DNA from 2 places in the Pseudarthrobacter sp. NPDC080039 genome. Region 1 is predicted to be linked to the other one. Evidence: riboswitches for the same ligand, from Rfam matches in the RefSeq annotation. Region 1 holds a riboswitch; the other holds the start of a gene.
The links. A riboswitch is a leader RNA that binds a small molecule or an ion and turns the genes downstream of it on or off. The one in region 1 is predicted to bind glycine.
Positions count from the first base shown of each region.

Region 1 (7,556 bases):
CAACCACACCCCCGACAACGACACCGACCACCTGCACGCCTGGGACCACGGCGGCACCACGAACGTCAGCAACCTGGGACAGCTCTGCCCCAAACACCACCGGCTCAAACACCACAGCCAATGGGCACCAGATCCAGCTACCACGAAAGACCCGCCGGGCTGGACCTCACCTACCGGACGGCACTACAAACCCGAACACCCAGACCCCGAACCACCACACTGGCCGCAATGGCTGGCGCCCGCTGAACTGCAGTCTCGGCAGGCCCAGGGCCTCGATGCCGAACGTCCGGATGCCACCTGCAATGACGTGCTTTGCTTCAATATCCGCTGCCTCGAGGCGGGCCCCGAAGACCTCCCGCCCTGGGAACCAGACGATGACAGATACGTCGGCCTCGACGACATCCCACCCGACGATCCACTCTGGGAGGAGTTTCTCGCAACATCGTTCGCCATGCCGCGGTGATTCCACGCGGCGGAGATTCATAAGGCAGCCGTGTTCGCCCTGGTTCCGTGATCGTCGTGGCAGGCAATCTTCCTGCCGGGTGATCGTCATGGCAGGCGATCTTCCTGCCGGGTGGTCAGTTGCGGCCTGAAATGCGTCCCTAGGCGAAGCCGGCCAGCTCCACGCCGGCGGCCTCAAGACCTTCTCGAACCCGGGCAGCCATCTCCAGTGCGCCGGGGCTGCCGCCCTGCAGTCGCAGGGAGTCCGGCCGTACAGCAACAACGGTTCCGTCCACGGCGACCACTTCGCCTTGCGTCGCCAGGCGGACGGCGCGCTCAACCACCAGGTCGATGTCGTCCAAGACCGCGTTCTCGTCCGTCAGCGTTACCAGGCTGCCGTCGGCGAGGTAGGCGCGGTCGGCGAAAGCCTCGATGAACACGGGGTGTCCCGCTTCTTTGGCCTGGTTGATGAGCTCAGAGCCCGGGAAGCCCAGGATGGGAAGGCCCGGATCGTAGGCATTCACGGCCGCAACCACGGCGGAGGCCTGCTCGCCGTCGTGAACCAGCGCGTCGTAGAGGGCAGCGTGCGGCTTCACGTAGTCCACCGAGGCACCCACGGCGTGCGCAACGCCGTCGAGCGCACCCAACTGGTAAAGCACGTCACCGAACAGCTCATCAAAGCTCATCCCCAGTGGTCGCCGGCCGTAGCCGGCGAGATCGCGGTAGCCGATGTGCGCCCCGACCGTGACGTCCAGTTCGTACGCTGCCCGGCAACTGTCCAGCATGGTGACGGGGTCTCCGGCGTGGAAGCCACAGGCCACGTTGGCACTGGTGACCAGCTGGAGCATTGCGGGGTCACCTCCCGCGGTCCAGGAACCGAAGGATTGGCCTAAGTCAGCGTTGAGATCCAAGTATGTTGCCTTCCAGCGTCAGGTTGTCGGGCCCCGCAGCTGCTGTCAGCTCCCCGGGGATGGTGTCCGGCATTGGCCCGAACGCCTCCCTGGCGTTCCTGGCCACCGCACGGCCCATCACGAGGTTACCGGCTCCGCCCACTACGGCACCTATGCCGAACGGGAGGGCCCTGCCAAACAGGGCTGTTCCCTGTCGCTTGAGCAGATTCTTGAGGAAGGCTTGCTGGATCCTCTTCCGCACACTGCCGAAGCCCGGACCAACCATGGACTTGGACAGCACATTGCTCCAGGTGTTGGTGGCGCTCTCGGACGCCTGGCCGCTGAGCGTGCCGAGCAGTGCCGTGCCCTCCTCGCCGAGCATGATCGCCATGACCATGGTGCCGGCCTTCTCCGGGTTGGTGAGGCGGATGCCATGGAGTTCTGCCAGCGACGTGGCGTACAGCGCCGTTGCTTCCAGGAAACCCACGGTGGCGGCCGCGGAAAGCCCCAGCGACGCGACAGTTCCCACGCCGGGAACGACGGCGGTTGCGCCCACCACGGCACCTCCACCGGCAACAGCCCGCAGGTAGTCGCGCTCTGCAATGTCGGCCAACTGGGCGGCGGTGGCGCGTGGATGCTTCTTCTGGAGCCGCCGGATATAGGCAATCACCAGGGGCCGCTGGATCTGCACCGCCTTCAGGAGCATGTTGTGGACGCCGGGCTTGGGCTTACCGTCGGAGTCGAACATTGCGCTGTGGGCGGTTTCCTGTGCGATGCGGAGTGCGGGGTTGCTGCGCCGGGCCATGGTCACCTTCATTCAAATCGACCTGCAGCGGGTAGGCTGCCGTGCTCTTTCCATCCTATGTGGATAAACACTAAGCATGCTTAACTTTCACGTCCGGGCGGCGCCGCATCCCTGGGCTGTGGCACGCCGCCACAGCCCAAGGATGGGTGGTCAGCGCAGGACCACGGTCCGGTTTCCGGAAAGGATCACGCGGCCCTCGGCGTGCCAGCGCACGGCATTGGTGAGCGCGCGGCACTCAGCGTCCTTGCCCACGCGCACCAGATCCTCCGGCAGGTAGGTGTGGTCCACCTCTATGACCTGCTGGGAAATTATCGGCCCCTCGTCGAGCTCGGAGTTGACGTAGTGCGCGGTGGCACCCACCGTCTTCACGCCCCGCTCGTACGCCTGGTGGTAGGGCTTGGCACCTTTGAAGCTGGGCAGGAAGGAGTGGTGGATGTTGATGGCGCGGCCGTCCAGCTTACGGGTCAGGTCATCGCTGAGCACCTGCATGTACCGGGCCAGCACCACCAGTTCCACGCCATAGGCATCCACCAGTTCAAGCAGCCGCGCCTCAGCCTCCGGCTTGGTGTCAGGGCTGACCGGAATCCGGTGGAACGGGACGCCGTGCCACTCCGCAAGGCCGGCGGCATCCGGATGGTTGGAGACCACCGCGGCAATTTCCACCGGCAGGTCGCCGTCCCGGGCCCGGACCAGCAGGTCGTTCAGGCAGTGGTCGTACTTGGACACCATGACCAGGATCCGCTGACGGCGGCTGCGCGGCTCAAGCCGCCACTGCATCCCCCACTCCCCCGCAACCGGACCAAACCGCTCACGCAGCAACCCGGCGTCGGACTCTTCCCGTGAGGTGAAGTGCACTCGCATGAAGAACTCGCCGGACGCCTTGTCGCCGAACTGTTTGATATCCACGATGTAGCACTCCTGGGACAGGAGGAACCCGGCCACTGACTGGACGATGCCGAGCGAGTCCCGGCACGAGAACGTGAGAATGAACTCCGTGGCAAGGGCGGGGGCGCCACTGACGGGATAACCGGCAGCCAGAGTGCCCGGCAGGACCGCGGCAGTACCAGCCGCCGTCACTTCCTGGCCTGCTCAACCTCGCCGGCGGATGCTTCCACCGTTGCGCGGCCGGCCGCCACCTCGTCATTGCGCAACTCCGCACGGAAGACCTCAAAGCGGGCCAGGTGGGCGGGTCGGCGGCGCAGGACGGCCCATGCCACGCCCAGGATGACGAACCAGATGGGTGTCACCAACAGGGCAACGAAGGTATCCGGCTGGGTGGTCAGGGCCCACAGGACGAAGGCGAAGAACGCGTAGACAATCCACGCTGCGGGGATGCCGCCCGGCATCTTGAACTTGGACGCCGCGTGCAGGTGAGGGCGCCGGCGACGGAACGCGATGTAGCTGGCCAGGATGATCGACCAGACGAAGACGAAACAGACGGCGGACACGGTGGTCACCATTTCGAAGGCCATGCCGACATCCTGGCCGGCGTACATGAGGACGACGCCGGAGAGCAGCAGGACGCAGGACAGGAACAGTGCGTTGCTGGGCACCTTCCTGGAGGACAGTCGGCTGAAGATGCCCGGGGCGTCGCCTTCCTGGGCCAGGCCGAAGACCATGCGCGAGGTGGAGTAGATCCCGGAGTTTGCGGAGGACATGGCCGAGGTGAGGACCACCAGGTTGACCACCGTGGCCGCGGCGCCGAGGCCGGCCAGGGAGAACATTCCGATGAAGGGGCTGTGGCCCGCCGCGAACTGGGTCCATGGGGTGACGGCCATCAGAATGACCAGTGCGCCTACGTAGAAGAGCAGCACGCGGACGGGGATGGCGTTAATGGCCTTGGGCAGCGTGCGTTCCGGGTTCTTGGCCTCGGCGGCGGTGGTGCCCACCAGTTCGATGCCGACGAAGGCGAACACTGCGATCTGGAATCCGGCCACGAAGCCCATGAACTCATTGGGGAAGAACCCGCCGTGGCTCCACAGGTTGGTGAAGCTTGCCGTGCCGGCATCGCTCTGGAAACCGGTGAAGATCATGAAGAGACCCACGATGATCAGCGCAGCGATGGCAATGATCTTGATGAGGGCGAACCAGAATTCGGTCTCGCCGAAGGCCTTGACGGTGGCGAGGTTCAGCAGGAGCAGGATGGCCACAGTGGCGAGGCCCGGGATCCACAGCGGCACTGCCGGCCAGAGTTCGCGGGAGTAGCCGGCGATGGCAATGACGTCCGCGATGCCCGTGATCACCCAGCAGAACCAGTACGTCCACCCAGTGAAGAAGCCGGCCCAGGGGCCCAGGAGGTCCGCGGCGAAGTCGCTGAAGGACTTGTAGTTCAGGTTGCTCAACAGCAACTCGCCCATGGCGCGCATGACGAAGAAGAGCATGAACCCGATGATCATGTACACGAAGATCACGGACGGGCCGGCCGCGGAAATGGTCTTCCCGGAACCCATGAACAGGCCCGTACCAATCGCGCCCCCAATTGCAATGAGCTGGATGTGCCGGTTGGTGAGCTGCCGCTCCAGATGTGGCGGCTCGCTGCGGGATGCCGTGGTGGGGGCGCTGTTTGCTGGTTCGCCGTTGGACGTAGGGGGATGAATCGCCATGAGGAACTCCATCGATAAAGCGGCATTTGGGTGCCGCAAAGATTTGGTTCCTCCCCGCTCTGTAGTGAACCTGAGAGTTTCCGCAGCCCAAGCCGCTTGCACCGTCGGTGAGCCAGGAACTGGCTGCTTTCCAGAGTTGCCTGTCCGCGGCGGTACGGGGGCCTGAGAGTTTCCTGGGGAGGATTTGCTCCTACGGCGCCTGCTGAATGTACCGGCAGGGCTCTCCCGCCGCAGGTCGAAGGCGTGTTCAGTTAGGTTGCGGTCAGCGGCCGCGCCCCGCCGGGGCAACGCTGCCGCGGGCTGCTCCGAATACGCAGAGCCAGCCGGACACGGTGCTGATCACCGGATCAGTGTGGTGCTGGTCACGATCGAATGTCAAACCCCACATGTCCGCCTGCCGCAACGTAGACCCCCAACAGAGGGTCACCGGCCAGGCCGTGGTGGCAAATTTGTTTTCCCTTCAACGAACCTGTACCGTGTGAGCCGAATCACCCACATTTGAATAAGCCTTTCGAGCTGTGACGGGAGAGTCCTCCCGGCATCCACCGGGCAGGCGCCGTAGGAGCAAATCCTCCCCAGGAATCTCTCAGGCCCACGTACCGTCACGGCGAGGCGACTCTGGAAAGCAACCGGGTTCTTCCTGGTTCACCGACGGTGCAAGCGGTCCCCTGCCACCAGCAGGCTACGCGGAATCTCTCAGGTCCAATACAGAGCGGGGAGGAACCCATCCCACGCCGCGCCACCCCAGGCCGGCCAGACCTGGAGTTCCTCTTGACGATTCAATCGCTTCCAACATCGTTTGTTGACCGCCATATCGGCGCGCGCCGCCAGGCCGACGTCGACACCATGCTCAAAGCCGTGGGCTATGACAGCGTGGACGGCCTCGTTGACGTTGCCGTCCCCGCCTCCATCCGCCAGGAATCTGCCCTCCGCCTGCAGGACGCCCTCAGCGAGGTTGAAGTCCTCGCGGAGCTGCGCCGGATTGCCGGCCGGAACAAGACCGCCGTCCAGATGATTGGCCAAGGCTACTACGACACCGTCACTCCCCCGGTGATCCGCCGCAACATCCTGGAATCCCCTGCCTGGTACACCGCCTACACGCCCTACCAGCCGGAGATCTCGCAGGGCCGGCTGGAAGCGCTGCTGAACTTCCAGACCATGGTCCAGGACCTGACGGCCCTCCCCGTGGCCAATGCCTCGCTGCTGGACGAGGCTACCGCCGTGGCTGAGGCCGTGCTGCTGATGCGCCGCGCCAACAAGGACAAGAATGCCAAGGACGGCAAGACCGTCCTGGACAGCGACGTGCTGCCCCAGACCATCGCCATCGTCCAGGGCCGCGCCGAGGCGCTCGGGTTCGAGGTTGAGGTGGCCGACCTGTCCCAGGGACTCCCGGAAGGTGACATCAACGGCATCGTGCTGCAGCAGCCGGGGGTTTCCGGCCGGGTGTGGGACCAGTCCGGCGTCATCGCGGCCGCCAAGGACCGCGGCGCGCTGGTCACCGTAGCTGCCGACCTGCTGGCCCTGACCCTGATTACTCCTCCGGGCGAACAGGGCGCGGACATCGCGGTCGGCTCCGCCCAGCGTTTTGGCGTGCCGTTGTTCTTTGGGGGGCCGCACGCCGCCTACATGGCCGTCCAGAAGGGGATGGAACGCACCCTGCCCGGCAGGATCGTCGGAGTCTCCAAGGACAACGCGGGCACGCCCGCGTACCGCCTGGCGCTGCAGACCCGCGAACAGCACATCCGCCGCGAAAAGGCCACGTCCAACATCTGCACCGCGCAGGCACTCCTGGCCATCGTGTCCTCCTTCTACGCCGTCTACCACGGCCCCGACGGGCTGAAGGCGATCGCCGAGGCCGCCCATCACAAGGCCAGGATCCTGGCCACCGCCCTGACGTCCATGGGCCGCGAACTGGCCAGCGACTCGTTCTTCGATACCCTCACCGTCCGCGTTCCGGGCAAGGCGGCCAAAGTGATCACCGCAGCAGAGGCCCGCGGCATCAACCTGCGCTTCATCGACCAGGACACCGTGGGTGTCTCCATCGATGAGACGACGACGGCGGCAACACTGTCCGCTGTCGCCGTCGCCTTTGGTGCAGGTCCGGTGGGCGACGCCCAAGGCTTCGAACTGCCCGAGGCCGTGCTCCGCACGTCCGCGTACCTGGAACACCCGGTGTTCAATACGCACCGGTCCGAAACCCAGCTGCTGCGCTACATCCGCCGCCTCTCTGACCGGGACCTGGCGCTGGACCGCACCATGATCCCGCTGGGCTCCTGCACCATGAAGCTGAACGCCACCGCCGAGATGGAAGCCATTTCCTGGCCCGAGTTCGCCTCCATCCACCCGTTCGCCCCGGATTCGCAGACCGAGGGCTGGCGCGAACTCATCGCCGGACTGGAAGCGGATCTCGCGGAGATCACCGGTTACGACCAGGTGTCCATCCAGCCCAACGCCGGCTCGCAGGGCGAACTGGCCGGGCTGCTGGCGATCCGCGGCTACCACCACTCCCGCGGCGAGCAGCAGCGCAACGTCTGCCTGATCCCGGCCTCGGCGCATGGCACCAACGCCGCCTCCGCGGTGCTGGCGGGCATGAAGGTCGTCGTCGTGGCCACGGCTGCTGACGGCACCATCGATCACGATGACCTGACGGCCAAGATCGAGGCGAACAAGGACGTCCTGTCCTGCATCATGATCACCTACCCCTCCACCCACGGTGTGTACGACGGCGACGTCCGCGACGTCTGCGACGCCATCCACGCCGCCGGCGGACAGGTGTACGTGGACGGGGCGAACCTGAACGCGCTGGTGGGCCTGGCC
Region 1 is NZ_JBFBKY010000046.1:464-8,019, forward strand. It holds partial or broken gene AB0313_RS21440 (HNH endonuclease signature motif containing protein) at 1-463, shown strand, start outside; gene AB0313_RS21445 (5-oxoprolinase subunit PxpA) at 603-1,352, opposite strand; gene AB0313_RS21450 (hypothetical protein) at 1,336-2,136, opposite strand; gene purU (formyltetrahydrofolate deformylase) at 2,287-3,174, opposite strand; gene AB0313_RS21460 (amino acid permease) at 3,210-4,739, opposite strand; glycine riboswitch at 4,880-4,977, opposite strand; glycine riboswitch at 5,252-5,351, shown strand; gene gcvP (aminomethyl-transferring glycine dehydrogenase) at 5,511-7,556, shown strand, end outside.

Region 2 (7,556 bases), on a different contig from region 1:
GGATGGCCAGCAGCCCGGCGAGCTCACCCTGGGAGCCGGCGTTGGGCTGGATGGACACCTGGTCGTAGCCGGTGATGGTGGTCAGGTCCGCCTCGAGGTCGGCGATCAGTTCGCGCCAGCCTTCGGTCTGGGAGTCCGGGGCGAACGGGTGGATGGAGGCGAACTCCGGCCAGGAGATGGCTTCCATCTCGGCCGTGGCGTTCAGCTTCATGGTGCAGGAACCCAGCGGGATCATGGTCCGGTCCAGCGCCAGGTCACGGTCGGAAAGCTTCCGGATGTAGCGCAGCAGCTGGGTTTCGGACCGGTGCGTGTTGAACACCGGGTGCTGCAGGTAGTCAGAAGAACGCTCGACGGCGGCCTCCAGCGCAAAGCCTTCACCCTCACCTGCGGTGGCGCCAAAGATGCCGGCAACCTGGGCGACGATGGCCGCCGTCGTGGTTTCATCCAGGGAGATGCCCACGGTGTCAGCGTCAACGCTGCGCAGGTTGATCCCGCGCTCCTCCGCGTCGGCAACAATCGCGGCGGCGCGTCCCGGGACACGGACAGTGACGGTGTCGAAGAAGCTCTTGTGCACCACCTCGACGCCGGCAGCTTCCAGCGACGCGGCCAGGGTGCGGGCGTGCCGGTGGGCGGTTCCGGCGATGGCCTTCAGTCCGTCCGGGCCGTGGTACACGGCGTACATGGAGGCGACGATGGCCAGCAGCGCCTGGGCGGTACAGATGTTGGACGTGGCCTTCTCGCGGCGGATGTGCTGCTCACGGGTCTGCAAAGCCAGGCGGTAGGCGGGAACACCGGCGTCGTCCTTGGACACGCCCACCAGGCGGCCGGGCAGCGACCGCTCCAGGCCCTTGCGGACCGCCATGTAGGCGGCGTGCGGGCCGCCGAAGAACAACGGCACACCAAAACGCTGGGCTGAACCGACGGCGATGTCGGCGCCCTGCTCACCCGGAGGGGTGATGAGGGTCAGTGCCAGCAGGTCCGCGGCAACGGTCACCAGTGCACCGCGGTCCTTGGCAGCCGAAATAACGCCCGACTGGTCCCAGACCCGGCCGGAAGCGCCCGGCTGCTGCAGCACTATGCCGTTGATGTCACCCTCCGGCAGCCCTTGGGACAGGTCGGCGACCTCCACCTCGAAGCCCAGCGCCTCGGCGCGGCCCTGCACGATGGCGATGGTCTGCGGGAGCACGTCAACGTCCAGGACGGTCCGGCCGTCCTTGGCATCCTTGTCCTTGTTGGCCCGGCGCATCAGGAGTACGGCCTCGGCCACGGCGGTGGCCTCGTCCAGCAGCGACGCGTTGGCAATGGGAAGGCCCACCAGGTCCTGCACCATGGTCTGGAAGTTCAGCAGGGCTTCAAGCCGGCCCTGGGAGATCTCAGGCTGGTACGGGGTGTAGGCCGTGTACCAGGCCGGGGACTCCAGGATGTTGCGGCGGATCACCGGCGGGGTCACGGTGTCGTAGTAGCCCTGGCCGATCAGCTGCACGGCGGTCTTGTTCTTCGCGGCAAGCTTCCGGAGCTCCGTAAGGACCTCCACCTCGCTGAGGGCGTCCTGCAGGCGAAGGGCTGTCTCCTGGCGGATAACTTTGGGAACAGCGGTGTCCACGAGGGAGTCGACCGTGTCGTAGCCTACGGCTTTGAGCATGGTGTCGACGTCGGCCTGGCGGCGCGCGCCGATATGGCGGTCTACGAAGGTGGTGGAGGCTGGGGTAACCGACACGAAGGAACTCCATTTACTCAGGCGGCGCAGGGTACGCCACAGCTATTCGGGTTCCTCCCCGCTCTGTATTGGACCTGAGAGTTTCCGCGGGGCCTGCCTGGACAGGACCCGCTTGCACCGTCGGTGAGCACAACAGTCTTTTCGCTCCCCAAGAGGAGGCGGGAAAACTGCCTGCTGCTTTCCAGAGGCGCCTCGCCGCGGCGGTACAGGGGCCTGCGAGATTCCTGGGGAGGATTTGCTCCTACGGCGCCTGCCTGTACTTCCGGCAGAACTCTCCCGCCGCAGATCAAAGGCTATTCATTTATGGGCTGGTAATGGCCGGTGGCGGCCCTCACAACTCTCCATTGTCCTACGCCTCGACCCCTCGCGGCAAATGCCGGGGCTACCTCCGGAGACGCTCCAAAGCGGCAAGAAGTTCCTCCACGTCAGCGGCCGCTCCCCCCTCGGGGGCCGGACCAACGGACAGCATCGCGTTGAAGTACAAGCCGTCCCCCATATAGAGCACCGCCTTTGCCAGCCCGGGCCCCACATCCGCGGCAATCTCGTCCAGCCAGCGCTGCTGGATGGCCGCGAATCGCCGCCGCGTTTCTTCATGCGCCACTTCGGCAAGCCTGGTGGCTGCCACGATCACCCTGTCGAGTGGGGTGTCGGCCCATACGGAGGAACGGATGAAGTACGCTGCCGCGCCTTCGCTGGCTGACGCCATGGCGTCGGCGTCCGCCTTGGCGAGGCCTTCCAGGCGGTCAAGCAGCACAGCGATAAGCGCTTCCTTGTTGGGAAAGTGGTAGAGCAGGCCACCCTTTGAGACCCCGGCCTTCCGGGCCACGGCGTCAAGGGTGGCTGCGCGCTCCCCCACCTCGATCAGCAGGGACTCGAAGGCGTCAAGAACCGCGTCACGGGCTACAGGCTTTCGGGGCATGGTTTCCATCATGCCTCCCACGGGCTCCGGAACCTGCAAGGCAGCAGCGGGTTTCAAACTATACCGTCCAGACGGTACAGTTATCACATGACTACTTACACCAGCGCCGTGCCGGCACAACGGAAGGGCACTACGCACCGCTCCCCGAGGCGGGACTGGCTGGCCCTCGGGCTGCTGATGTTCCCAGTCCTGCTGGTCGCGGTGGACAACACCGCCCTGACGTTCGCCCTGCCCGCCATCACCCGCGCCCTGGAACCCACGGGCGTGCAGCTCCTATGGATTGTGGACACCTACCCCCTGGTACTGGCCGGGCTGCTGGTCTCAATGGGCAGCCTTGGGGACCGCATTGGCCGGCGCCGGTTGCTGGTTACCGGGGGCGTGGGCTTTGCGGTGCTGTCAGCAGCAACGGCCTTTGCACCTACGCCCGAATGGCTGATCGCCGGCCGCGCCGCCCTGGGATTCTTCGGGGCAATGCTGATGCCGTCCACCCTGTCACTGATCCGCAATATCTTCCCCCAGCCCAACCGGCGGAGGCTGGCGGTGGCCATCTGGGCCGCAGGGTTCTCCGGCGGCGCAGCCCTGGGGCCCATCTTCGGCGGGTGGCTGGTGGAGCGGTTCTGGTGGGGCGCGGTATTCCTCGTCGCCGTACCCCTCATGATCCCCCTGCTGGCGCTGGGGCCTGCACTCATCCCGGAATCAAGGGACCCCGCGCCGGGGAAAGTGGACATGCCGAGCATCCTGCTCTCCCTGCTGGCCATGGTGCCTGCGGTGTACGGGATCAAGGCCGTTGCCACCGAAGGGCCCGGCCTAACGGCGGTGGGCAGCATCCTTTTCGGCCTGGCAATGGGAACCGTGTTCGTCCGGCGCCAGCGCCGGCTGGAACACCCGCTGCTGGACATGTCCCTGTTCCGGAACAGGGTGTTCAGCATGGCCATCAGCGCCAACATCCTGGCCCTGTTTTCCTTCAACGGCTTTATCCTGTTCCTGGCCCAGCACCTCCAGCTCCTCGAAGGCATGACCCCGTCCGCCGCAGGCATTGCGATGATCCCGGCCCTGGTAGCCACGGTGGTGTCCGGCCTGGTGGTGGTGCCGCTGGTCCGGAGGGTCCGGCCCGGGTACGTTGTGGCGGCGGGGCTGACGTTCAGCGCAGTGGGCTACAGCATGGTGGCGCTGGGGAACCACGACGGCGGCCCCTCGCTGCTGCTGGCAGCCCTCCTGGTCCTGGCGCTGGGCGTCGGCACCGCGGAAACCATTTCCAACGACCTCATCCTCGGCTCCGCGCCCCCGGAAAAGTCGGGCGCTGCCGCCGCCATTTCCGAAACGGGTTACGAGGTGGGCGCATTGCTGGGGACCGCGGTGCTGGGCTCCATCCTGACCGCCTCCTACCAGCACAACCTCCGGCTGCCCGCAGGGCTGGATGGGACACTCGCGGCGCCCACGCTGCGTAACGCCGGGGAAACGCTCGCCGGCGCAATGGAGGCCGCAGCCAACCTGCCGGCTCCTGCGGCGGCAGCCGTGAAGGCGGCCGCCGAATCCGCCTTCGACTCAGGGGTCCACATCACGGCGGCGATTGCGTTGGTACTGATGGCGACGGCGGCAGTCCTCTCCGCCGTCGTCCTCCGGAAGGTGCCCAAAGCGTCTTAGCCGGGGGGCCCGGCAGCATCCCGGAAAGCCCAGCGATCACCCAAACTGTCATAAACGAACGCGATTCATATGCGTCTTGCATCACAGGGCCGGCACCCCCATACTAAATGAACGCCATTCATATAGTGACTCCCGTCTCACATCCTTCCAGAAAGTGGTGCCATGACAGAGACAATCCGCACCAGTACGGCCAAACCCGGTCCGCACGCCCACGCCCCCTCCTCGGACGGCGTCAGCGCCAAGGGACTCAAGGGTGGGCAGCTGGGTCTCCTGGCCGTCGTCGTCCTGGGCATTTCAACCATCGCCCCCGCCTACACGCTCACCAGCGCACTCGGACCCACGGTCAACGAAGCCGGACTCCAGCTGCCCGTCATCTTCCTGATCGGGTTCATCCCCATGATCCTGGTCTCGCTCGCCTACCGGGAGCTCAACGCCGACTCCCCGGACAGCGGCACCACCTTCACCTGGGTCACCAAGGCCTTCGGCCCCTGGGTGGGCTGGATGGGCGGGTGGGGCCTGCTGGCCGCCAACATCATCGTGCTGTCCAACCTGGCCGGCGTCGCCGTCGACTTCTTCTACCTCTTCCTGTCCCAGCTCACCGGCTCCGCCGAACTGGCTGACCTGGCGGACAACAAAGCCCTGAACGTCCTGACCTGCTTCGTCTTCGTGGCGCTGGCCGTCTGGGTCAGCTACCGCGGCCTGCACACCACCAAGCTGGTGCAGTACAGTCTGGTGGGCTTCCAGCTGCTGGTCCTGGGCCTTTTCGTCGCCATGGCCTTCGCCAACTGGTCCACCTCGGAGACGGCCATCCCGTTCAGCTGGGACTGGTTCGACGTGACCAAGATCGAGACGTTCGGCCAGATCGCGGCCGGCATCTCGCTGTCCATCTTCGTGTACTGGGGCTGGGACGTCTGCCTGACCGTCAACGAGGAAACGGCGAACGGCCAGAAAACTGCCGGACTCGCCGGCACCCTGACCGCCATCATTGTCCTGGCCATCTACCTCCTGGTCAGCATCGCCACCATGATGTTCGCCGGCGTCGGGGACACCGGCAACGGCCTGAACAACGCCGACAACCAAGAGAACATCTTCACGGCCCTGGCCTCCCCCATCATGGGCCCCTTTGCCATCCTGATGTCCCTCGCGGTGCTTTCCAGTTCGGCAGCGTCTTTGCAGTCCACCTTCATGTCGCCCTCACGGAGCCTGCTGGCCATGGCCCACTACGGCGCCCTGCCGGAACCCTTCAGCCGGGTCAGCAGGAAGTTCTCGACGCCGGGATTCGCCACCATTGCTGCCGGGGTGCTTTCCGCGGGGTTCTACGCTGTCATGCACGTGGTCAGCGAGAACGTCCTGAATGACACCATCCTGGCACTGGGCCTGATGATCTGCTTCTACTACGGCCTCACCGCCGTGGCCTGCACCTGGTACTTCCGGCACAGCCTGTTCAACAGCGTCCGCCACTTCTTCTTCCGCCTTGTGTGCCCGGTGGTGGGCGGCGTGGGCCTGTTCGTGGTGTTTGCCCAGACCGCCGTGGACAGTCTCTCCCCTGAGTTCGGCAGCGGTTCGGAGATCTTCGGCATGGGCCTGGTGTTCATCCTGGGCATCGGCATCCTGGCGCTGGGCGCCGTCGTCATGCTCATCATGTCCCGCACCCACCCCGGCTTCTTCCGCGGCGAAACCCTCAGGCAGGACACCCCTGCCCTGGTGGTTCCGGAATAAACCGCCAACACCAAAGGTGCCGTGCCCGCATCAGGGGCACGGCACCTTTGTGCTGTCACCAGAAGTGCGCCACATCGATCACCAGGCGTGACCCGGTGCCGGGACCATCGAGGGTAAAAACCCTGAACGGCAGGCGGCCACGGACTCCCAGTCCCAGGCTGGTATACCCTTCGAAGCTTCCGGCGGAGACCACTTGGCGGAAGGTCTGATAGCCGGAAACGTTGCTGAGCTCATTCCTGTCAGCTGGGTTATACGTGGGATTGCCGTTCTGGTCGTAGGAGGGCGCCTTGATGCTGACATGCAGCCGCGCGCCGCCCCGCACCGGGATGAACGCCCCCGAGCCCTCCTGCTCTATGCGCGGTACGTACTGCACGGTGTAGGAGACCGCAGGACCGTTGAGGTCAACCACCAGCCGGTCAAAACAGTAATGCTGCCCGGTCCGGACATTGGTGACGGATGCGGTGCCTGCGTCCTGGCCGGACTTCGCAAGCGAGCCCCAGGTGAGGCCGCAGTAGGGAGCCGCCCACGCAGGCGCCTGAACCGCGAAGCCCAGCACTGCAGCCAACACGACGGCTGCGAGCCAGGTAAAGAACTTTTTCATTGCAGTGCCGTCCAGGAATCAAAACCATTGGATGCTTCCAGCGTAGGAGGGGTGACGGCCGGATACGAGGGTCCATTTTGATAACGACGGCGGTTGGAGACAAAGCAGCGCCGGCCGCCTCAGGGAGGTGGCCGGCGCTGTGGAATCCAGGAAGTCAGTTAGCCTTCGCAGTCGCGGCAGTACTTCAGGCCGTCCTTTTCACGGGCAACCTGCGACCGGTGGCGGACCAGGAAGCACGACGAGCAGGTGAACTCGTCGGACTGCTCGGGAACCACAATGACGGTCAGTTCCTCGTTGGACAGGTCGGCGCCGGGGAGGTCGATACCTTCAGCAGTGTCGTTCTCGTCGACATCGATAACCGCGGTCTGCGCGTTGCCGCTCCGTGACGCCTGGAGGGCCTCGAGAGAGTCAGCGGGCGACTCTTCTTCCTGCTTGCGTGGAGCATCGTAATCGGTAGCCATAACGTATTCACTTTCGTTGCTGCGCAGCGCCATTTCAGGCACCTCAGTGAAGCAGTTTAGGGCATCATCCCGCTAGTGGCGCAATAGTGTGGCTAAGCAGACATTCCGCCGTTTCCGGACGTGGCTTCCACGTGCTCCGACCGGGCCAGGTCCGCGCCCACGGACACCCCGCTCAATGCCGGCAACCAGCCCCAGCGGCTGGCGTCGGCCATGGCCGCAGCGGCCTGGGAGCCGGACTCGTAGGTAAAGGTGTCCAGGAGCCAGTCGCGGAGCCGGAGGAGCAGGGTAACCGTCATGCCTGCAACGTACGCAGCAATTGTTGAGGCCACGTTTCGAAGGCGTCTCCCACGGATTAAATCCGCTCCCCCGAAGGTACTACGGGATCCGCTGGGGTGGGGCGGTGCTGCTGCGCAGGACCAGTTCAGGCTCCACCACCAGGGTGCGGGCTTCCTCCATCCCGGCCAGGGCCGCCAGCATCATGTCCACGCACCGCCT
Region 2 is NZ_JBFBKY010000018.1:2,775-10,330, forward strand. It holds gene gcvP (aminomethyl-transferring glycine dehydrogenase) at 1-1,717, opposite strand, end outside; glycine riboswitch at 1,909-2,006, opposite strand; gene AB0313_RS16495 (TetR/AcrR family transcriptional regulator) at 2,100-2,636, opposite strand; gene AB0313_RS16500 (MFS transporter) at 2,724-4,280, shown strand; gene AB0313_RS16505 (APC family permease) at 4,443-5,999, shown strand; gene AB0313_RS16510 (hypothetical protein) at 6,055-6,600, opposite strand; gene AB0313_RS16515 (DUF4193 domain-containing protein) at 6,759-7,061, opposite strand; gene AB0313_RS16520 (hypothetical protein) at 7,154-7,357, opposite strand; gene AB0313_RS16525 (LacI family DNA-binding transcriptional regulator) at 7,437-7,556, opposite strand, start outside.
Region 2: another riboswitch for glycine. It lies ahead of gcvP (aminomethyl-transferring glycine dehydrogenase); the one in region 1 lies ahead of gcvP (aminomethyl-transferring glycine dehydrogenase).